DNA from 2 places in the Promicromonospora sp. CA-289599 genome. Region 1 is predicted to be linked to the other one. Evidence: riboswitches for the same ligand, from Rfam matches in the RefSeq annotation. Region 1 holds a riboswitch; the other holds the start of a gene.
The links. A riboswitch is a leader RNA that binds a small molecule or an ion and turns the genes downstream of it on or off. The one in region 1 is predicted to bind ZMP and ZTP.

Region 1 (8,990 bases):
CCCCGATGACCAGTGTGATGAGCCAGCCGCCCTTGGCCTTGCCGGGCAGGATGGCGCGCGCGATGGCGCCCATGATCAAGCCGATGAGGATCCACCCGATGATTCCCACAGCGTTGTCCCTTCGATCGTGCGGCCCGCTTGGCCGATAATGCGGTCCGTCGGTGGGCGGACCCTACCGGGCGCCGCACCGTGCTGGCCAGGTTCAGGCTCTAGAGATATTTCATCTCTTGAGAGATAGGGCAGTTCAGAGCTCGTAGGTGGCCACCAGCGGGGCATGGTCGCTCCAGCGCTCCGCGTAGGTGGGCGCACGGTCGACCTCGATCTTGCGGCACGCACCCGCGAGCGCCTTGTTCGCGAGCTGGTAGTCGATGCGCCAGCCGGAGTCGTTGTCGAACGCCGCGCCGCGCCACGACCACCACGTGTACGGGCCGGGACCGTCGCCGGCGTGCACCCGTCCGAGGTCGGCCCAGCCGTGCTCGTCGAGCCAACGGGTCACGTAGGCCCGCTCCTCCGGCAGGAAGCCCGCGCTCTTCAGGTTGCCCTTCCAGTTCTTGATGTCCGCGTTCTGGTGGGCGATGTTGAGGTCGCCCGCCACCACCGCCGGGGCCCGCGCCGTGGAGAGCTCCGCCAGGCGCGCCGTGACCTTCTCCAGGTAGGCGTACTTGGCCACCATCGTGTGTTCCTGGCCCGGGTTCGTGGACCCGGAGTGCAGGTAGGCGGAGACGGCGGTGAACGTCCCGCCGTCGGGCAGCTCGATGTCCGCCTCGATCCAACGGCCGGTGTCGCCGCCGGCCTCGACCTCGCCGTCCGGCCCGTAGGCCGCCAGGCCCGTCCGCACCTCGCCGAGCGGCAGTCGGGATGCCACGAGCACCCCGGCGCGCCCCTTGACCTCGCACTCGGCGTGCGCGACGTGCCAGCCGTCGAGCAGCTCGCGGGCCACCTTGTCGGGGGCGCGCACCTCCTGCAGCAGCAGCACGTCCGGCGTTCGGGTGGCGATCCAGGAATCCATGCCGCGGCGGACGGCGGCACGGATCCCGTTGACATTGGCTGTAGCGACGATCAGAGGCACCCGGGAAGCCTAACCGGAGCCCCTGACACGGTCCGGTCACGCGCTCCGCGCGGCTGCTGTGTCTCGGTTCACCCTCGCCTCGTCGGCCAACATGCAATATATTGCATTCACGATGCGTTACGCGGGGGGACGAAGACAGAAGTCTTCGACGAAGCAGGACCGATCCGAGAGAGGGCATCATGAACACCACCGCCACGAAGCAGACCATCGTCCTGGTCCACGGCGCCTACGCCGACTCGTCGAGCTGGAACGGCTCGATCACGGCGCTCCGCGCGGCCGGCCACCGCGTGATCGCGGTCGCCAACCCGCTCCGCGACCTGGAGCAGGACGCGCAGTACCTGCGTGACGTGCTGAAGACGATCGACGGACCTGTCGTCATCACCGGCCACTCCTACGGCGGGCACGTGATGAGCCACGCGGCTGAGGGCAACTCGAACGTGACCGCCCTGGTCTACGTCGCGAGCTTCCTCGCGGAGCCCGGCGAGAGCCTCGTTGACCTCGTCGAGAAGTTCCCCGGGGCCAGGCTCGGCGGCGCGGCGCAGCCGTTCCCGTACACCACGCCCGACGGCAGGACGGCAACGGAGCTCTACATCGACCCGGCGCAGTTCCACGAGCTGTTCGCGGGCGACGTCGACGCGACCACGGCGGAGCACATGGCGGCCACACAGCGTCCGCTCGGGCTCGCCGCCTTCGAGGCGCAGGCCAGCGCCGCGGCCTGGAAGTCGATCCCGTCGTGGGTACTCGCTGCCACGAAGGACCTGGCCGTCCCCGCGGAGCTCTCGCGCTTCATGGCGGATCGCGCGGCCGCCACGCTCGTCGAGGTCGACGCCTCGCACGCCGTGACGGTCTCCCGGCCGGAGTCCGTGACGGACGTGATCCTCGAGGCCGCACGGTCCACCGCGCGCTGACCCGTCTCGCCGGTCCCGACACGCTCCGCACGGAGCGGACGGGACCGGCAGCGGGCACGAGGCACAGAACGAGCACGGAGAACGAGCACCCGCATGGACACGATCATCCCCTTCGGGATCCCGCTCTGGGCCGAGCTCGCGGCGGTGGCGCTGGGCGCACTCCAGGGCGCCCTCTTCGCCGGCGCGTTCACCGACCGCCGCATCGACGTGCTGGGCACGGTGCTCGTCGGAATCGGGGTAGCGCTCGGCGGGAGCCTGCTGCGCGACATCCTGCTCGGCGAACCGCCGGTGGTGATCTACGGGCCCTGGTACGTGCTTGTCGCGGCGGTCACTGCCCTGGCCGGGCTGTCGCTGCAGCGGATCTTCGCTCGCCTCGACCCGATCATCCTGCCGCTGGACGCCGTCGTCATCGGCCTGTTCGGCGCGATCGGCACCTCGAAGGCCCTCGCTCTGGGGGTGCCCGCCGTCCCCGCGATCTTCGTCGGTACGGCAGCGGCCGTCGGCGGCTCCGTGCTCCGCGACGTCACCCTCAACCTCCCGGTCGCTCTGCTGCACGTCGGGTCGCTCTATGCGGTCGCGGCGGCCGGCGGCGCAGCACTGCTCGTGGCGCTCATGACGCTCGGGGTACCCGTGCTGTGGGCCGCCGTCGCCGCAGTGGTGCTCACCACCGTGGTGCGCCTGCTCGCCGTACGGTACGGCTGGAGGTTCCCCGAGCAGCAGGCACTTGTCGTGCGGCGCACGACGGGGCGCAGGCGGCGCTGAGCGACCTACGCCCCGTCGTGCGCCGCCCGCAGCGCGGCGACGTCGATCTTGCCCATCTTGAGCATCGCGTTCATCGTGGCGATCTCGGCCGGGGTCGAGTAGGTGCCCGACAGCTGCTCGAGCTCCTTGGGGATGACCTGCCACGAGACCCCGAACTTGTCCTTGCACCAGCCACAGGCGCCGGGCTCGCCGCCGTCGGCGGTCAGGAGGTCCCAGTAGTGGTCGACCTCCTCCTGGCCCTCGACGGACAGGTAGAAGGAGAACGCCTCGTTCAGCGTGAAGTGCGGGCCTGCGTTCAGCCCGGTCACGGGCAGCCCGCCCACCGTGAACTCCACGACGAAGTCGGTGCCCGCCTCGGCACCGGGCGCGTCGTCCGGCGCCTTCACGACGTTGTCCACCGACGAGCCGGGGATGTGCTCGGCGTAGAACGCGGCCGCCTCGCCGGCGTTGTTGTTCGCGAACCAGAGATGCGCTCGAACGGTAGCCATCGTGTCCTCCTGAGTCGGTGGGGACCGTCGTCGGTCCCTTCACCTACTCCGACCCGGCGCCGTCCGGAAACTCATCGGCGTCAACGGGTGAGCACCCCGGCGTGCGGCATCTCCCACGCCTCGGCCAGGCGCGAAGGCCGGACCGCCGAGCCCTCGCCGAAGAACTCGCAGAACTTCATGATGAGCGGGTCCCAGCCCACCGGGTCCACGTAGTGCGTCCCCGGGATGATCAGCCCCTCGGCGACGTGGCTGCGCAGCACGCGCACCTGGAAGACCGCCGCTCCGGAGCCCGGCGAGCCGAGCACGCTCTCCTGCACCAGTGCGCACTCGAGCTGGACCGGGCACTCGGCGACCCGGGGCGCCCGCACCAGGTCGGATGCCTGCTCGGTGACGCCGGCCCTGGCGAACTTGTCCGGGACGAACTCGTACCCCATCGCCGCCTTGCGCGGCGACAGCTCGGGAGACCCGGTGGTGAGCGCGAGCCGGTCCACGACGTCGACCATGCCGGACGGGACGAGGTTCAGCACGCACTCCTGCTCACGGTGCAGGTTCGCGGCGGTCCGAGCGGAGTCGCCGAGGCCCAGCACGCAGTGGTCGTTGAGCCACCAGGCGGACGACATCGGCGCGAGGTTCGCCGTCCCGTCCGGATTCCGGGTCGAGACGAGCACCACCGGCGTGCCGAAGTACATGACCTTGAGATCGAGAGTCCTGTGCATACCCCCACCCTGCCGCCCGGCCCTGGCCAGGTCTGGCGCCTTTCGGCCACGGCGTTGAGCACAGCGGCTGCTGCCAGGATCCGGCAGATCCTGGCAGCAGCCGCTGTGGTCAACGCGGGCCGACGTCGGGCCGCGCCGTCAGAGCGTCAGCGTTCGCTCCGCCGAGTCCACCACGTTGGACAGGAGCATCGCGCGGGTCATCGGGCCGACGCCGCCCGGGTTGGGCGACACCCAGCCCGCGATCTTCGCGGCCTCGGGCGACACGTCGCCCACCACGCGCGACTTGCCCGTCTCCGGGTCGGTCTCGCGGGAGACACCGACGTCGATCAGCACGGCGCCCGGCTTCACCATGTCGCCGGAGACGATGCCCTTGACGCCCGCGGCGGCCACGACGACGTCGGCCCGCCGGACCAGCCCGGCGAGGTCCTGCGTGCCGGTGTGCGTCAGGGTGACCGTGGCGTTCACCGCACGCCGCGTGAGCAGCAGGCCGATCGACCGGCCGACCGTGGTCCCGCGGCCCAGCACGACGACCTCCTTGCCCGCGAGCTTGATGCCGTACCGCTCGATGAGCTCGATGATGCCGCGCGGGGTGCACGGCAGCGAGGAGGTGACCTCCTCGTTGACCCGCAGCACCAACCGCCCCAGGTTGGTGGGGTGCAGACCGTCGGCGTCCTTGTCGGGGTCGACGAGCTCGAGCACCCGGTTGGTGTCGATGCCCTTCGGCAGCGGGAGCTGGACGATGTACCCGGTGCAGGCCGGGTCCTCGTTCAGCCGACGTACCGCGGCCTCGATCTCCTCCTGCGTGGCGGTCTCCGGGAGATCCTCCCGGATCGACGCGATGCCGACCTCGGCGCAGTCGCGGTGCTTGCCCGCGACGTACCACTGCGACCCCGGGTCGTCGCCGACCAGCAGCGTGCCGAGCCCGGGCACGACGCCCCGCTCACGCAGCGCCGCGACCCGTTCCTTCAGCTCGCCCTTGATGGCCGAGGCAACACTCTTCCCATCGAGAATCTGAGCGCTCACACATACCTCCCTCGGTGAGTGCTGAGTATTTGCCCTCTGAAACAGTTCAGATGGGCAAATACCCAGCACTCAGCGGAATTGTCAGAGACCCGGGTAGAGCGGGAACTTTGTCGTCAGGGCTGCCACGCGGGCCGAGAGGGCGTCCACGTCCGTTGTCGCGCCGTTCTTCAGGGCCGTCGCGATGATGTCGGCGACCTCCGTGAACTCGGCGTCGCCGAACCCGCGCGTGGCGAGCGCAGGCGTACCGATCCGCAGGCCCGAGGTGACGCGCGGCGGACGCGGGTCGAACGGGACGGCGTTACGGTTCACGGTGATCCCGGCGTCGTGCAGGAGGTCCTCGGCCTGCTGACCGTCGAGAGCTGAGTTGCGCAGGTCGACGAGCACCAGGTGCACGTCGGTGCCGCCGGTCAGCACGGAGGCACCGGCTGCCGCGACGTCCGGCTGGGAGAGGCGCTCGGCGATGATCGAGGCTCCCCGCAGCGTGCGCTCCTGGCGGTCCTTGAACGACTCGGTCGCCGCGACCTTGAACGAGACCGCCTTGGCGGCGATCACGTGCATGAGCGGGCCGCCCTGCTGGCCAGGAAACACCGCGGAGTCGATCTTCTTGGCGTACTCACCCTTGGAGAGGATGAAGCCGGAGCGCGGCCCGCCGATCGTCTTGTGCACCGTCGAGGAGACGACGTCGGCGTGCGGCACCGGGGACGGGTGCAGGCCGGCGGCCACGAGCCCGGCGAAGTGCGCCATGTCGACCCAGAGCTTGGCGCCGACCTCGTCGGCGATCTCGCGGAACGCGGCGAAGTCGAGCTGCCGCGGGTAGGCGGACCAGCCGGCGATGATGACGTCGGGGCGGTGCTCCAGCGCCTTCTTGCGCACCTCGTCCATCTCGATGCGGTAGGACTCCGGGTCCACGCCGTAGGCGCCGACGTCGTACAGCTTGCCGCTGAAGTTGATCTTCATGCCGTGCGTGAGGTGGCCGCCGTGGGCCAGCTCCAGACCGAGGATCTTGTCACCGGCGTTGATCAGGGCGTGCAGCACCGCGGCGTTGGCCTGGGCGCCGGAATGGGGCTGGACGTTGACGTGCTCGGCGCCGAACAGGTCCTTGGCGCGGGCGATCGCGAGGTTCTCCGCGATGTCGACCTGCTCGCAGCCGCCGTAGTAACGGCGGCCCGGGTAACCCTCGGCGTACTTGTTCGTCAGGACCGAACCCTGAGCCTCCAGGACGGCACGCGGCACGAAGTTCTCGGACGCGATCATCTCGAGAGTGTCGCGCTGGCGGGCCAGCTCTCCGTCCAGGACGGCGGCGATCTCAGGGTCGAGCTCAGCGAGCGGGGTGGAGAGCGGGTCGGGAGTCGATGCGCTCATAGCTCCTCGATTCATGCGGGACGGGGATTGTCGGACGGCGGTGGAAAGCGCACGCACCACGACACGACTGCCCGGGCGCACACCTTCGCGAGGTGACCCGGGGCCCAGGCGAACGACCCCTCGTCGGCATGACTCGTCGCTCCCCGGTGGTGATCCACCTGACGCCAGTCGCGACCCGAAGATCGTAGCAGCGGCGGGTACGATCCCGTGCTCGACGACCGCCCGGTGATCCCGTCCTCGACGATGCGGAGCGAAAAGCCCGGTATTGCAAGGAAAGTACCTGAGACCCTTTCGCGATTCAGCAGGACGTGGCTATGGTGCGGCCCATGCCCTACCCCGTGTCACCGGACGCCGGCGTTCCGGAACACCAGCCGGACCCGCGCCGCCAGGACAGCCCGTGGAACGGCGGTCAGCCGCCGTCCGGCCCGTTCGCGGCGAGCCGACCACCGTCGGGCCAGTTCCCTGCCCGCCCCGGTTCGGGTCAGGAGCCGGAGCCCGGCTGGCCGTCCACCGGCCCTGTAGGGACCGGCGACGATGGCGGCCGTCGCCGGAAGAGCGGCAGGCGGGACCGGGTCTGGGCGATCGTCGCGTTCCTCGTGGCCGCGGCCGTCATCGGCGCCGTCGGCTTCTACTTCTTCGGCCCCGACTCCGCCGAGGAGCCCACCGCGACCTGGGCGGTCGACTCGTGTGCCGGACCCGACCCGGCCGCGGAGAGCACGGCCGCGGAGAACGCCGAGGCGGAGACGACCACCTACCGTGCGCTGTCCTGCGACGACCCGGCTGCCACCGTCACTGTCCTCGACATCCAGGACGCCGTGTCGGTGGGCCAGCTGCACTGCCCGGAGGGCACGGACGTCGTCTTCCAGAAGGACGGCAATGCCGGCGGGGAGACCCAGGCGGTCTGTGCCCGCAACCTGTCCGACGACCATCCGGGTGACCCAGGGATGGGTGGCGGGCAGCTCGTGATCGGGGACTGCGTGGACGGCGACGGTGCCGAGCTGGCCTGCTCGTCCGACGGCGCGCGCCCGGTCACCGGCCTGATGGTCGGGGGTGTCGAGTGCCCAGAGGGCACCAAGGACGAGCTCCCGCTCGGTTTCGACGCGCAGCGCAGCTACGAGACGATCTGCCTCGGCGCCTGAGCCTGACCTGCACCGTCATCTGACGCTCATCCCGGCGAAACCGGCAGTCACCGGACATTGGCTAGATTCGCCGTATGGCACGTCTCCACCAGACCGTCTTCGAGCGCAACGTCCCGGCCCGCGCCGTCGTCGACCACGCGCTGGGCATGACGCACCACGCGGTGTTCTGGTTGGACGACCTGGGTGAGCGGGCGAGCCGTCCGGCGCTGTCCGCTCCGGTCCGGGCCGACATCGCGGTGGTCGGCGGCGGGTACACCGGCCTGTGGTCCGCGCTCCGCGCGAAGCAGCGTCACCCCGGGGCGCGCGTCGTGCTGGTCGAGGCCCGATCGGTGGGCTGGGCCGCGTCGGGCCGGAACGGTGGGTTCTGCGGGGCGAACCTCACGCACGGCCGCCCGCCGGACGCCCCGGACCGCCGTGCCGAACCCGGCCAGCACACTCTCCTGGGCCGGCTCGGCCACGAGAACCTCGCGGCCATCGGGGCGACGGTGCACGCCCTGGGCCTGGACTGCCAGTGGGAACGCACCGGCATCGTGGACCTCGCGATCGAGCCGCACCAGATCGACTGGCTGCTCGACGCCGCCGCGTGGGCCGCCCGCACCGGCGCCCCGCACACCTTCCTCGACCGGGCGAAGACGCGCGCCGAGGTGGCGAGCCCCACCTATGAGGCCGGTCTGGTCCGGCCCGACGACGCCGCGCTGGTGCACCCCGCACGGCTGGCCGCGGAGCTGGCGCGGGCCGCGAGCGAGCTCGGCGTGGAGATCTTCGAGCACACCCGGGTGACCGCCCTCGTCCCGCCGCGCCGTGGCGCGCACGACGTCGTGCTGCGCACCCTCTCGCCCGGCGGTGAGGCAAGCGTGCTGGCGGACCGCGTGCTGCTCGGGACCGGTGCGTTCCCCCCGCTGCTCCGGCGCTACCGCCACCACACGGTGCCCGTCTACACGTCGGCGATCGCCACGGAGCCGCTGCCCGCCGACCTGCTGGGCGCCATCGGCTGGCGCGGCAGGCAGGGTCTCGCCGACCTGGCGAACCGGTCCCACCGCTACCGGCTCACGGCGGACGACCGGATAGTCTTCGGCGGCCACGACGCCGTCTACCACTACGGCGGGCGCATGAGCAGGACGTACGAGGACCGGCCCGCGACGTTCCGGCGGCTCACCGAGCACCTCCTGACCACGTTTCCGCAGCTCGAGGGCATCCGGCTCACGCACAGGTGGTCGGGCACCGTCGACACGGCCACGCGGCCGGGCGCGTACTTCGCGCAGGCCGCGGGCGGTCGCGTGCAGCACACCGGAGGGCTGGCAGGGCTCGGCGCCGGCGCCGGCCACTTCGCCGCTCAGGTGATGCTCGACCGGCTCGACGTCATGGACGGCGCCCCCGACACCGAACGCACGGGGCTCCGGATCGTTCGGCAGCTGCCTGTGCGGTTCCCGCCCGAACCGGTGGCGGCCGCCGGGATCCGGGCCACGCGGCTGGCCCTGGACCGGGCAGACCACCAGGACGGACGCCGCAACCTGCTGCTCCGG
Region 2 (8,990 bases), 1.7 Mb from region 1:
GTTCCCGTCAGCCGTGCTCAGCCAGGTCGAGCAGCTGTCCGTGCAGGTCCAGCAGGTTCGTCGCCCGCAGGTCGAACGTGTCGTCCGGGCCGGGAGGGTCGCCGTCGGGCCGCGGCACGTACGCCGTCCGCATGCCGGCCTTCGCGGCGGCCCGCAGGTCCCAGGCGTGCGCGGCCACCATGACCGGGGTGCCGGACCCGGTGGGTGCGCTGTCGATCGCCAGCGCGTAGATCGCCGGGTCCGGCTTGTACGTGCGTGCGTCCTGGCTCGACAGCACCTGGTGCCACCGCATTCCGGCTTTCGTGCTGATGCCGGCCAGCACCCGGCGGCTGGCGTTGGACACGCCGAGCACCGAGAAGTCGGCGGCGAGCAGGTCCAGGCCGGCGACGCTGTCCGGCCAGGGCTGCAGCCACTCGGACGCGTCGGCGAGCCGTGCGGCGGCGTCGGGCCGCAGCAGGTCCTCGCGAACCAGCGCGCCCAGCGCCTCGCCGTCCAGCTCGTGACTGGGTACGAACGCGCGCCGTCCCTCGACGATCGAGCGTTCCTGCTCGGCGACGTGTCCCAGCCACCGGCGGGCCACCTCCGCCGCTGCACCGCTGTCGATCCCGGCCACCGCCGTCACGCGCCGTTCCATGCTCCCGGTCTGGTCGACCAGGGTGCCCAGGACGTCGAAGACGAGGGTCGGACGGGTGGTCCCTTTCGTCGCAGGTTCCATACGTTCACCGTAGATGACTAGTCGCCGCGCAGGCCCCGGAGGGTGTATTCCGAGCGCCGGCGGTAGCCGTCGCGCGGTTGTTCGGCGCAGGCCCGGGCGATGATGCCGCGTTCCCAGATGAGGAGCCAGACGTCCTCGGCGGTGAGGTCCGCCCGGACCTTGCCGGTGGCCTGGGCGTCGGCAAGGAGCCTTCCGGCGTTCTCGTTGGCGTGCTCGCACAGGGCGTTGACCGCCCCGGAGGCGGGCATGGACCGCAGCAGGACGTCGTTCGCGGCGGGCTCGTCGTACTGGAGCAGCCAGATCTGCCGGAGATAGCTCTCGAACCGTTCGACCGGGTCGTCGATCGCACCGACCGCCGTGATGATGCCCGTGATGCGCTCGGCGACGAGCTCCTCGACCACCGCGTCGATCAGGCCCTGCCGGCCCCCGAAGCGGTGGTAGATGGTGCCCTTGCTGACGCCCGCCGCGCGCGCCACCGCTTCGAGCGGGGTGCTCAGCCCGTGGGCGCGGAACACGTCGAGGGCAGCCAGGCGGATGCCCTCGACGTTGCGCTGCGCGTCGGCGCGCAGGCGCGGGTTCTTGGACGTCACCGACCGGCCCCGGCCGGGGTGGCATCGGCGGGCGTACCGACCGTCTCGGCCCAGCTCGTGTCCAGGGCCTGCAGGAACGCGTCGACCGGCTGCGCGCCCGAGACGGCGTACTTGCCGCCGAACACGAAGAACGGCACACCCTGTATGCCGTACTGGTGGGCCTGCTGGATGTCGGCTTCGACGGCGTCCGCGAACTCCCCGCTCTCCAGCGCGGCGAGAGCGGCGTCTCGGTCCAGGCCGACCTCGGCGGCCAGGTCTGCCAGGACCTGGTGGTCGGCGACGTTGAGCCCGTCGGTGAAGTACGCCTTGAACAGCTGCTGGACCAGCTCGTGCTGCTTGCCGTGCGCGGCCGCGAAGTGGCTGAGCTGGTGCGCGGTGCGGGTGGCCACCGCCTGGGCCTGGTCCAGGCGGTAGTCCAGGCCGATCTGGCGGGCGCGCTCGGTGACCTGGTCGTTCATCGCCTGGGCCTGTTCGCGCGGGAGGCCGTGCTTGGCCGACAGCAGCTCGGTCGGGGTGACCGGGGCGTCGTCGTCGGTCAGGTGGGGCATCAGGAGGAAGCTGTGGTAGCGGATGTCGACGCCCGAGGCGTGCGGGAACTTCTCCAGGGCCTGTGCCAGGAGCGTGTCGCCCATGTAGCAGAACGGGCACATCACGTCGCTCCACACGTCGACCACCAGGCGGTCCGTGGCCTGGCCGAATGCCTCGCCGGCCATCAGGAGCACACCCCGTCCAGGTCGCAGACGCCGAACGCCTCGCCCGTGGGCAGGAGCTCGAACGGCGACGCGGGCGGGGGCGACGCGGTGGCGTCGACGGCCTCGGTGGTCTTCTCCGCGGGGGAGCCGACCACCGGGGCCGGATCCGCGATCACATTACTTGACGTCATGGTCAAGAACCCTAGGCAGAACTTGAACCGTGCGTCAAGATCGCGGTCCGCTGCTCAGTCGAGGACGGCGAACGCCTCCACCTCGACGAGCACGTCGGGCTCGAACAGGTAGTCGACGCCGATGAGCGAGACGGGCGGCAGGGGCCGCGGGATGCCGAGCTCGTCGGACACGCTCTCGAGGCCCGCCATGAAGTCGCCCATCTTGTCGGGGCTCCAGTGCGTGACGAAGAACCGGAGGCGCACGACGTCCGCGAAGGTCGCGCCGGCACCGGCGAGGCCGCGGGCCGTGTTGCGCAGCGCCTGCGCCACCTGGCCGGTGAGGTCGTCGGGCGCTATGTGGTTCGCCTCGGCGTCGCGCGCGATCTGGCCGGCCACGTGCACCTGGCGGCTGCCCGTGCCGATCGAGACGTGGTGATAGGGGACTGGCTGGAACATGCCCTCGGGGGTGAGCAGCTGGACGGTCATGGGAGGTCCCTTCGTCGCGGGGTCTAGGTTGTCGGTGGAGCGGTATCGCATGTCTACCTGGTGTCCGAAGGGAACTTCAACGAGACTAGGTTTCATGCCGGATACCACCGAACACGCAGAGCGCATACTGATCTCCGCGCACCACCGTGAGCTGCTCGACCAGGTGCTCGACAAGTGGTCGCTGCAGGTGCTGGACGAGCTGTGCGAGCAGCCGCTGCGGTTCAACGAGCTGCGCCGCGCCATCCCGGTCGTCACCCAGAAGTCGCTGACGGCGACGCTGCGGCGCCTCGAGCGCAACGGGATGGTCGACCGGGTCGTCGTGAGCTCGCGCCCGATCGCCGTCGAGTACCGCATCTCGGCACTCGGGCGATCCATCCAGGACCTCATCGACGCGCTGTTCCACTGGAGTGCCGAGAACATGCCCGACGTCGAGCGGGCGCGGGTGCGGTTCGACGCCGAGGGCTGATCCCGGAGCGTGAGGTGGCCGGCGAGGGCGCCGTCGGCTCAGCCGTTTCGCGCCGCGACTGTCAGCAGCTTCTCCAGCAGCGGGAGGGGCGACGCCCCGGGGGACCGGATGGCGCGCAGCTCACGGACGAAGCGCAGGCCCTTGACGGGGACGCGGACCAGCCGGCCGGCGGTGAGGTCGTCCCGGACGGCCAGGATGCTGAGCACCGCCGGCGCCGCACCCGACGCGACGGCCGTCCGCACCGCCGCTGTGGTCGGGAGCTCGGCCAGCGGGGTGGCGATCTCGTGCCCGGCGTCGGTCAGGAGCCGTTCGGCGCTGAGCCGGGTGCCGGAGCCCTTCTCGCGGGTGACGAGCGGTGTGCGCGCGAGCTCGGCGGCGGTCACGCCCCGCCGTCGGGCCCAGGGATGCTGCGGTGCGACGACGGCGACGAGCTCGTCCTTCGCGACGATGGTGGTGACCAGGCCCGGGATCTCGGTGGGCGTCTCCACGAACCCGAGCTGGTGGCTGCGGTCGGTGACCAGCTCGATGGCGTGCGCGCTGTTCGTCGCGGTCACCGAGACGGCGTGCTCGGTGGCGTCCTGGCCCCGGAGCGTCATGAGCCAGCGAGGGAGCAGGTACTCCGCGACCGTGAGGCTCGCGGCGATCGCCAGGGGTCGTGCGTGACCGGCGGTGCGCAGCGCGGCGACACCGGCGTCGAACCGGTCGGCCGCCTCGACCGTCTCGGCTGCCCACTGCGCCGCCATCGTGCCGTCGAGGGTGAGCGTGCTGCCGCGCGGCCCGCGGACCAGGAGCGCCACCCCGAGCATGCGTTCCAGCCGGCGCATCCGGGTCGACGCCGCCTGCTGGGTGATACCCAGCGTCCTGCTCGCGGCGGTGATCGAGCCGACCTCCGCGATCGCCGAGAGGAGCCGGAGCGACGGGAGATCCACACCGCTCCCAGCTACAACGTGAGGTTGTGGTTCCACAATGAGATCGAGGATACCGGCCAGGTCCACCGGTAGGGAGACTGAGGCGTATGGCCCGCTTCAGCATCGCGAACGTGACACCCAACTGGTTCGCCTCGGTGATGGGCACCGGGATAGTCGCCAACGCCGCGGTGACGCTGCCCGTCCACATCCCGGGCCTGCGCCAGGCCGCGGTCGGCCTCTGGCTGCTCGCGTCCGCGATGCTCGTCTTCTTCCTGACCGCCACCGTGCTGCACTGGCTGCGGCACCCCGCGGCCGCGCGTGCGCACCACGCCGACCCGGTGATGGCGCACTTCTACGGCGCCCCGCCGATGGCGCTGCTCACCGTGGGCGCCGGGACGCTCCTGATCGGCCGGGACGTGGTGGGCCTGCAGGCCGCGGTCGCCATCGACGCGGTGCTGTGGACCGTAGGGACGCTCGCAGGCCTGGTCAGCGCCGTGGCCGTGCCCTACCTCGCCTTCACCCGGCACCGGAACGCGCCCGACGCGGCGTTCGCCGGATGGCTCATGCCCGTGGTCCCGCCCATGGTCTCGGCCGCGACCGGCGCGCTCCTGCTGCCGCACATCGCGCCGGGGGAGGCCCGCGAGACGATGCTCCTGGCCTGCTACGCGATGTTCGGGCTGAGCCTCGTCGCGTCGCTCGTGATCCTGCCCCAGCTCTGGAGCCGGCTGATGCACCACCAGGTGGGCGCGGCCAGGATGGTCCCCACCCTGTGGATAGCGCTCGGCCCGCTCGGCCAGTCGGTCACCGCGGCCAGCCTGCTGGCGGCCAACGCCGCCGGCACGTTCGGGGCCACGTTCGAGCGTGGGCTCGTGTACTTCGCCGTCGTCTTCGGGGTCTCGGTGCTGGGCTTCGCCCTGATGTGGGCGGCGATCGCCGCCGCCGTCACGGTGCGCGCCGCGGTCCACGGGCTGCCGTTCTCGCTCACCTGGTGGTCGTTCACGTTCCCGGTCGGCACCTGCGTGACGGCGACCGCCGGGCTCGCCGCGCACACCGGGCTGACGGCGCTCGCGGTGCTCTCCGTGCTGCTCTTCGCCGGGCTGGTGGTGGCGTGGGCGGCTGTCGCCGTCCGGACCGTGTGGGACGGCCTCGGGTGGCGGCTGGTGCCGGCACCGGCCGAGGTGCTGGGCGAGCGCCGCGCCCTGACCACTGTGGGCTGAGCCGGCCGGCGCTCGGGCCGGCGGCTGAGGACGGGATCAGCGGACCGCCGTCACGACTCTGGCCGCGGCCGCCCAGGACAGGGCGCGCAGGCATCCGGACCGGATGTCGTCGAGGTGCGCGGCGAGCTTCGCCGGGTTGTCGTGCTGGAAACCCTGGCGCACCAGCGTCAGACCGGGGCCGAGGCGGAGGTGCAGCCCCCAGGTCAGGTGCGCGATCGCGAAGCCGAGGGCCGCGGCATGGCGCAGGTCGATCCCGGCGAGATCGCTGAGGGCTCGGCCGTACGTCTCGAGGACTGCCGGCTCGTCCAGCTCGCCGGAGCCGCCGAACCCGCGGTAGAGGGAGACGAAGGTGCCGAGGTCGAACCCCACGGGGCCGACGCCTACGTGCTCCCAGTCGATGAGGGCGAGGGTGCCGCGCGGGTCCAGCCCGGCGTTGCGGGGCGTGAGATCGCCGTGGACCAGGGTCTTGGGCAGTTCCGCGGCGCGTGCGCCCAGGCTCTCCGACGCGTCCAGGCAGGTGTGCAGGTCGCGGATCTGATCGGGGGTGAACAGCGCCCGGAGCAGCGGGTCGTCGGCCAGTGCCTCGAGGTTCTCGTGGCCCGCCTGGATGTGATGGGTGTAGGCGGCGTAGCCCTCCAGCTCCAGCCAGGGGGCGTCCAGCAGGCCGGGGCGCAGCACGCCCGGGATGTACAGGAGTGCGGCACGCCTGGCGGCGATCGTCGCGGTGTCGGGGGTCCAGCTCTGCTGCAGGACGGCGCCGATGTCACGCATCACCACCCAGGTGAAGCCGTGGTGGCTGAACACCGTCGCGGCCGGTGGCGTCGTCAGCCCGTTGGGCAGCAGGTCGGAGATGCCGCTGCCGTAGAAGTGCGCCTCGCGGCGGTCCAGGAGGCTGTCGCGCGAGTCGAGCAGGGTATGGCGGCCCCAGCCCAGGATCTTGACCGCCCACAGGGAAGGGCAGGTGTTCGGCGCCGCGATGCTCGCCCGCAGGACCGCTGCCTGACCGAAGGCGGTCGACTGGTCCACCACCGAGAGAACTCGCGCGCCCGCTCCCCAGGGGCCGTCGTGCGAGGCCAGCGCGGCCTCGATCGTGTCGGCGTCGGGCAGGACACGCTCGGTCATCGGTTTCCTCACGGCAACGGTGCTGTGGAATTTTCGGACGTACCACATCCGACCACGACTGGGCGAAAAATGCGCATTTCATTCTTGATGTGACGGGATCTCGCGGCCGGCTCTCGTGGCGCATGTCGAGATTCCGGCGGCGGCTCCGTCCCAGGGTCAGAGGCGGCCGCACGAGCCGCGCCGGCCCCACGGGCCGTACAACTGTCCGCCGGGTAGCCAGCGGTGATCTGGTGCTGAAGAGCCCGACCGCAGACCCGAACCCGGAAGCTTGGCCAGTAAGATCGCTTTCGATCTCACGGCGCAGGGCCAACGGTTTCGCTCCAGCCGTAACCGCCGGCAGTCTCACCGACCGGTAGTCTTACGACATCGCGACTGGCGCGGGTGGGTCACCACCAGGGAGCGACGTTCGGACGCATCGACCGCCTGGGTGCTCCTCACTCTTGAGGAGTTGCCATGAGCGCGATCATCATGGATGGCACCGCAGTCGCCGACGCCATACATCAGGACACCACGCGCCGGGCTGCGCGGTTCGAGCGTGCCAGCGGTCGCAAGCCATGCTTAGCGACACTCCTTGTCGGTGACGACCCGGCCTCGCAGACCTACGTACGAATGAAGACCAACCGGTGCCGATCGGCCGGTCTGGACTCGCGTCGATACCATCTCGGCAACGACGCCACCACCGAGGACGCCGTTCAGCTCGTGCGCGACCTGTCTGCTGACGAGAGTGTCGACGGGATCCTGGTCCAGCACCCGATGCCCGCCCAGATCGACGAGCGGGCCGTGTTCGAGGCGATCGCCTCAACCAAGGACGTCGACGGCGTGACAGCAGCGTCCTTCGCCGCCATGGCCCTGGCCGAGCCTGGGTTCGCCTCGTGCACGCCCGGCGGGATCATGCGCATTCTCGACGCCTACGACGTCGACCCCGCCGGGCAGCGGGCCGTCGTGGTCGGTCGCAGCCCCATCTTGGGCAAGCCGGTAGGAATGCTGCTGCTCGCCCGCGACGCGACCGTCACCTACTGCCACTCCAAGACCGCGAACCTGCCCGATGTCGTCGGTGAGGCCGACATCGTCGTCGCTGCCGTCGGACGACCCGAACTCATCAGGGGCGATTGGATCAAGCCCGGCGCGGTCGTCATCGACGCCGGCTACAACCCCGGCAACATCGGCGACGTCGAATACACGTCAGCAGCAAGCCGAGCTCGCCTCATCACTCCAGTGCCCGGCGGTGTCGGACCCACGACCATCGCCGTCCTCCTGGCCCAGACCGTCGACGCCGCTGAGGCCAACCAAGGTGATACCCGGGAACACTCGGCCTGACCCTCCCGCCACAGCAGTCGCTGACCTGGAATCAGCGACTTCCGGCATAGCCTGGAGCCGAACCCGACGGAAGGAAGCACCATGTCCCGCGTTCTGATCATCGGTGGCCACGGCAAGATCGCGCTCCGGCTCGCCCCTCTCCTCGTGGAGCGAGGCGACGTCGTCACGAGCGTGATCCGCAATCCCGACCACGGGGACGAGGTAGCGGCCACCGGAGCGATCCCGGTGATCGCCGACGTCGAGCACCTCGACACCGACGGGCTGACCGCGCTCCTGGACGGGCAGGACGCGGTGGTCTGGTCGGCCGGCGCGGGCGGCGGGAACCCGGAGCGCACCTACGCCGTCGACCGCGATGCCGCCGTCCGCTCGATGGACGCCGCGCAGGCGGCGGGCGTATCGCGCTATGTGATGGTGTCGTACCTCGGTGCCGGGCCTGGTCACGGGGTGCCGGAGGACAACTCGTTCTTCGCCTACGCCGAGTCGAAGACGGCGGCCGACGAGCACCTGCGTGCCTCCGACCTCGACTACACGATCCTGCAGCCCGGCCCGCTGACGCTCGACGAGCCCACGGGACTCGTCGAGGTGGCCGACCCGGGCGACGGCAGGGTCTCCCGTGCCGACGTCGCGGCCGTGGCCGCGGCCGTCCTGGCCGACGACAGCACCGTCGGACGCACCATCCCGTTCGGCAACGGTGAGACGCCGATCGCGCAGGCGCTCGCCACGGTGCCGTAGGCCCTGTGCCGGGCGGAACCGATCACCCCGATTGATCAGTTGCCCGCCGTCAGGGTTGTCGCCGCGAGGTTCCCCCTACGATCGCCAGATGCCTCAGCTCATCACCGCAGCGCTTGTCGTCCTCACGCTCACGGCCTGTCAGGCCGGCTCCGCCACGGGGCAGGAGGTGGATCCGAGCGCGGACGTGGCTGACACCGCCGCCGTCACCCTCCCGCCCACGAGCGGGGTGTTCGACTACCAGCTCGGTGCCGCCTACGAGCTCGACGGCGGGCTCGACGTCGTGGTCCGCGACGCCACGGCCGAGCCCGCCGCCGGTGCCTACAACATCTGCTACGTCAACGGGTTCCAGACCCAGCCGGGCGACGCGGACTTCTGGCTCGACGAGCACGAGGACCTGCTGCTCCACGACGCCTCCGGAGACCTCGTCATCGATCCGGAGTGGCCTGACGAGTACATCCTCGACCCCTCGACGGAGGCGAAGCGCGACGGCATCCTCGATGTGCTCGGCTCCGTGATCACCGGGTGCTCGGCCGACGGCTTCGACGGTGTCGAGATCGACAACTTCGACACGTGGA

Region 2: another riboswitch for ZMP and ZTP. It lies ahead of ACQEVI_RS08570 (bifunctional 5,10-methylenetetrahydrofolate dehydrogenase/5,10-methenyltetrahydrofolate cyclohydrolase); the one in region 1 lies ahead of glyA (serine hydroxymethyltransferase).

What each region holds. Positions count from the first base shown of each region.
Region 1 covers NZ_JBNJNI010000001.1:3,681,298-3,690,287, reverse strand. Annotated here, with positions in the region: gene ACQEVI_RS16365 (GlsB/YeaQ/YmgE family stress response membrane protein) at 1-109, opposite strand, end outside; gene ACQEVI_RS16360 (exodeoxyribonuclease III) at 245-1,069, opposite strand; gene ACQEVI_RS16355 (alpha/beta fold hydrolase) at 1,249-1,977, shown strand; gene ACQEVI_RS16350 (trimeric intracellular cation channel family protein) at 2,071-2,739, shown strand; gene ACQEVI_RS16345 (VOC family protein) at 2,745-3,227, opposite strand; gene ACQEVI_RS16340 (flavin reductase family protein) at 3,308-3,943, opposite strand; gene ACQEVI_RS16335 (bifunctional methylenetetrahydrofolate dehydrogenase/methenyltetrahydrofolate cyclohydrolase) at 4,082-4,966, opposite strand; gene glyA (serine hydroxymethyltransferase) at 5,048-6,328, opposite strand; ZMP/ZTP riboswitch at 6,424-6,510, opposite strand; gene ACQEVI_RS16325 (hypothetical protein) at 6,655-7,467, shown strand; gene ACQEVI_RS16320 (NAD(P)/FAD-dependent oxidoreductase) at 7,542-8,990, shown strand, end outside.
Region 2 covers NZ_JBNJNI010000001.1:1,959,232-1,968,221, reverse strand. Annotated here, with positions in the region: gene ACQEVI_RS08615 (haloacid dehalogenase type II) at 8-715, opposite strand; gene ACQEVI_RS08610 (TetR/AcrR family transcriptional regulator) at 733-1,305, opposite strand; gene ACQEVI_RS08605 (DsbA family oxidoreductase) at 1,302-2,018, opposite strand; gene ACQEVI_RS08600 (hypothetical protein) at 2,018-2,188, opposite strand; gene ACQEVI_RS08595 (RidA family protein) at 2,243-2,653, opposite strand; gene ACQEVI_RS08590 (winged helix-turn-helix transcriptional regulator) at 2,748-3,119, shown strand; gene ACQEVI_RS08585 (LysR family transcriptional regulator) at 3,158-4,048, opposite strand; gene ACQEVI_RS08580 (TDT family transporter) at 4,135-5,244, shown strand; gene ACQEVI_RS08575 (phosphotransferase family protein) at 5,281-6,366, opposite strand; ZMP/ZTP riboswitch at 6,725-6,802, shown strand; gene ACQEVI_RS08570 (bifunctional 5,10-methylenetetrahydrofolate dehydrogenase/5,10-methenyltetrahydrofolate cyclohydrolase) at 6,820-7,683, shown strand; gene ACQEVI_RS08565 (SDR family oxidoreductase) at 7,765-8,415, shown strand; gene ACQEVI_RS08560 (endo alpha-1,4 polygalactosaminidase) at 8,504-8,990, shown strand, end outside.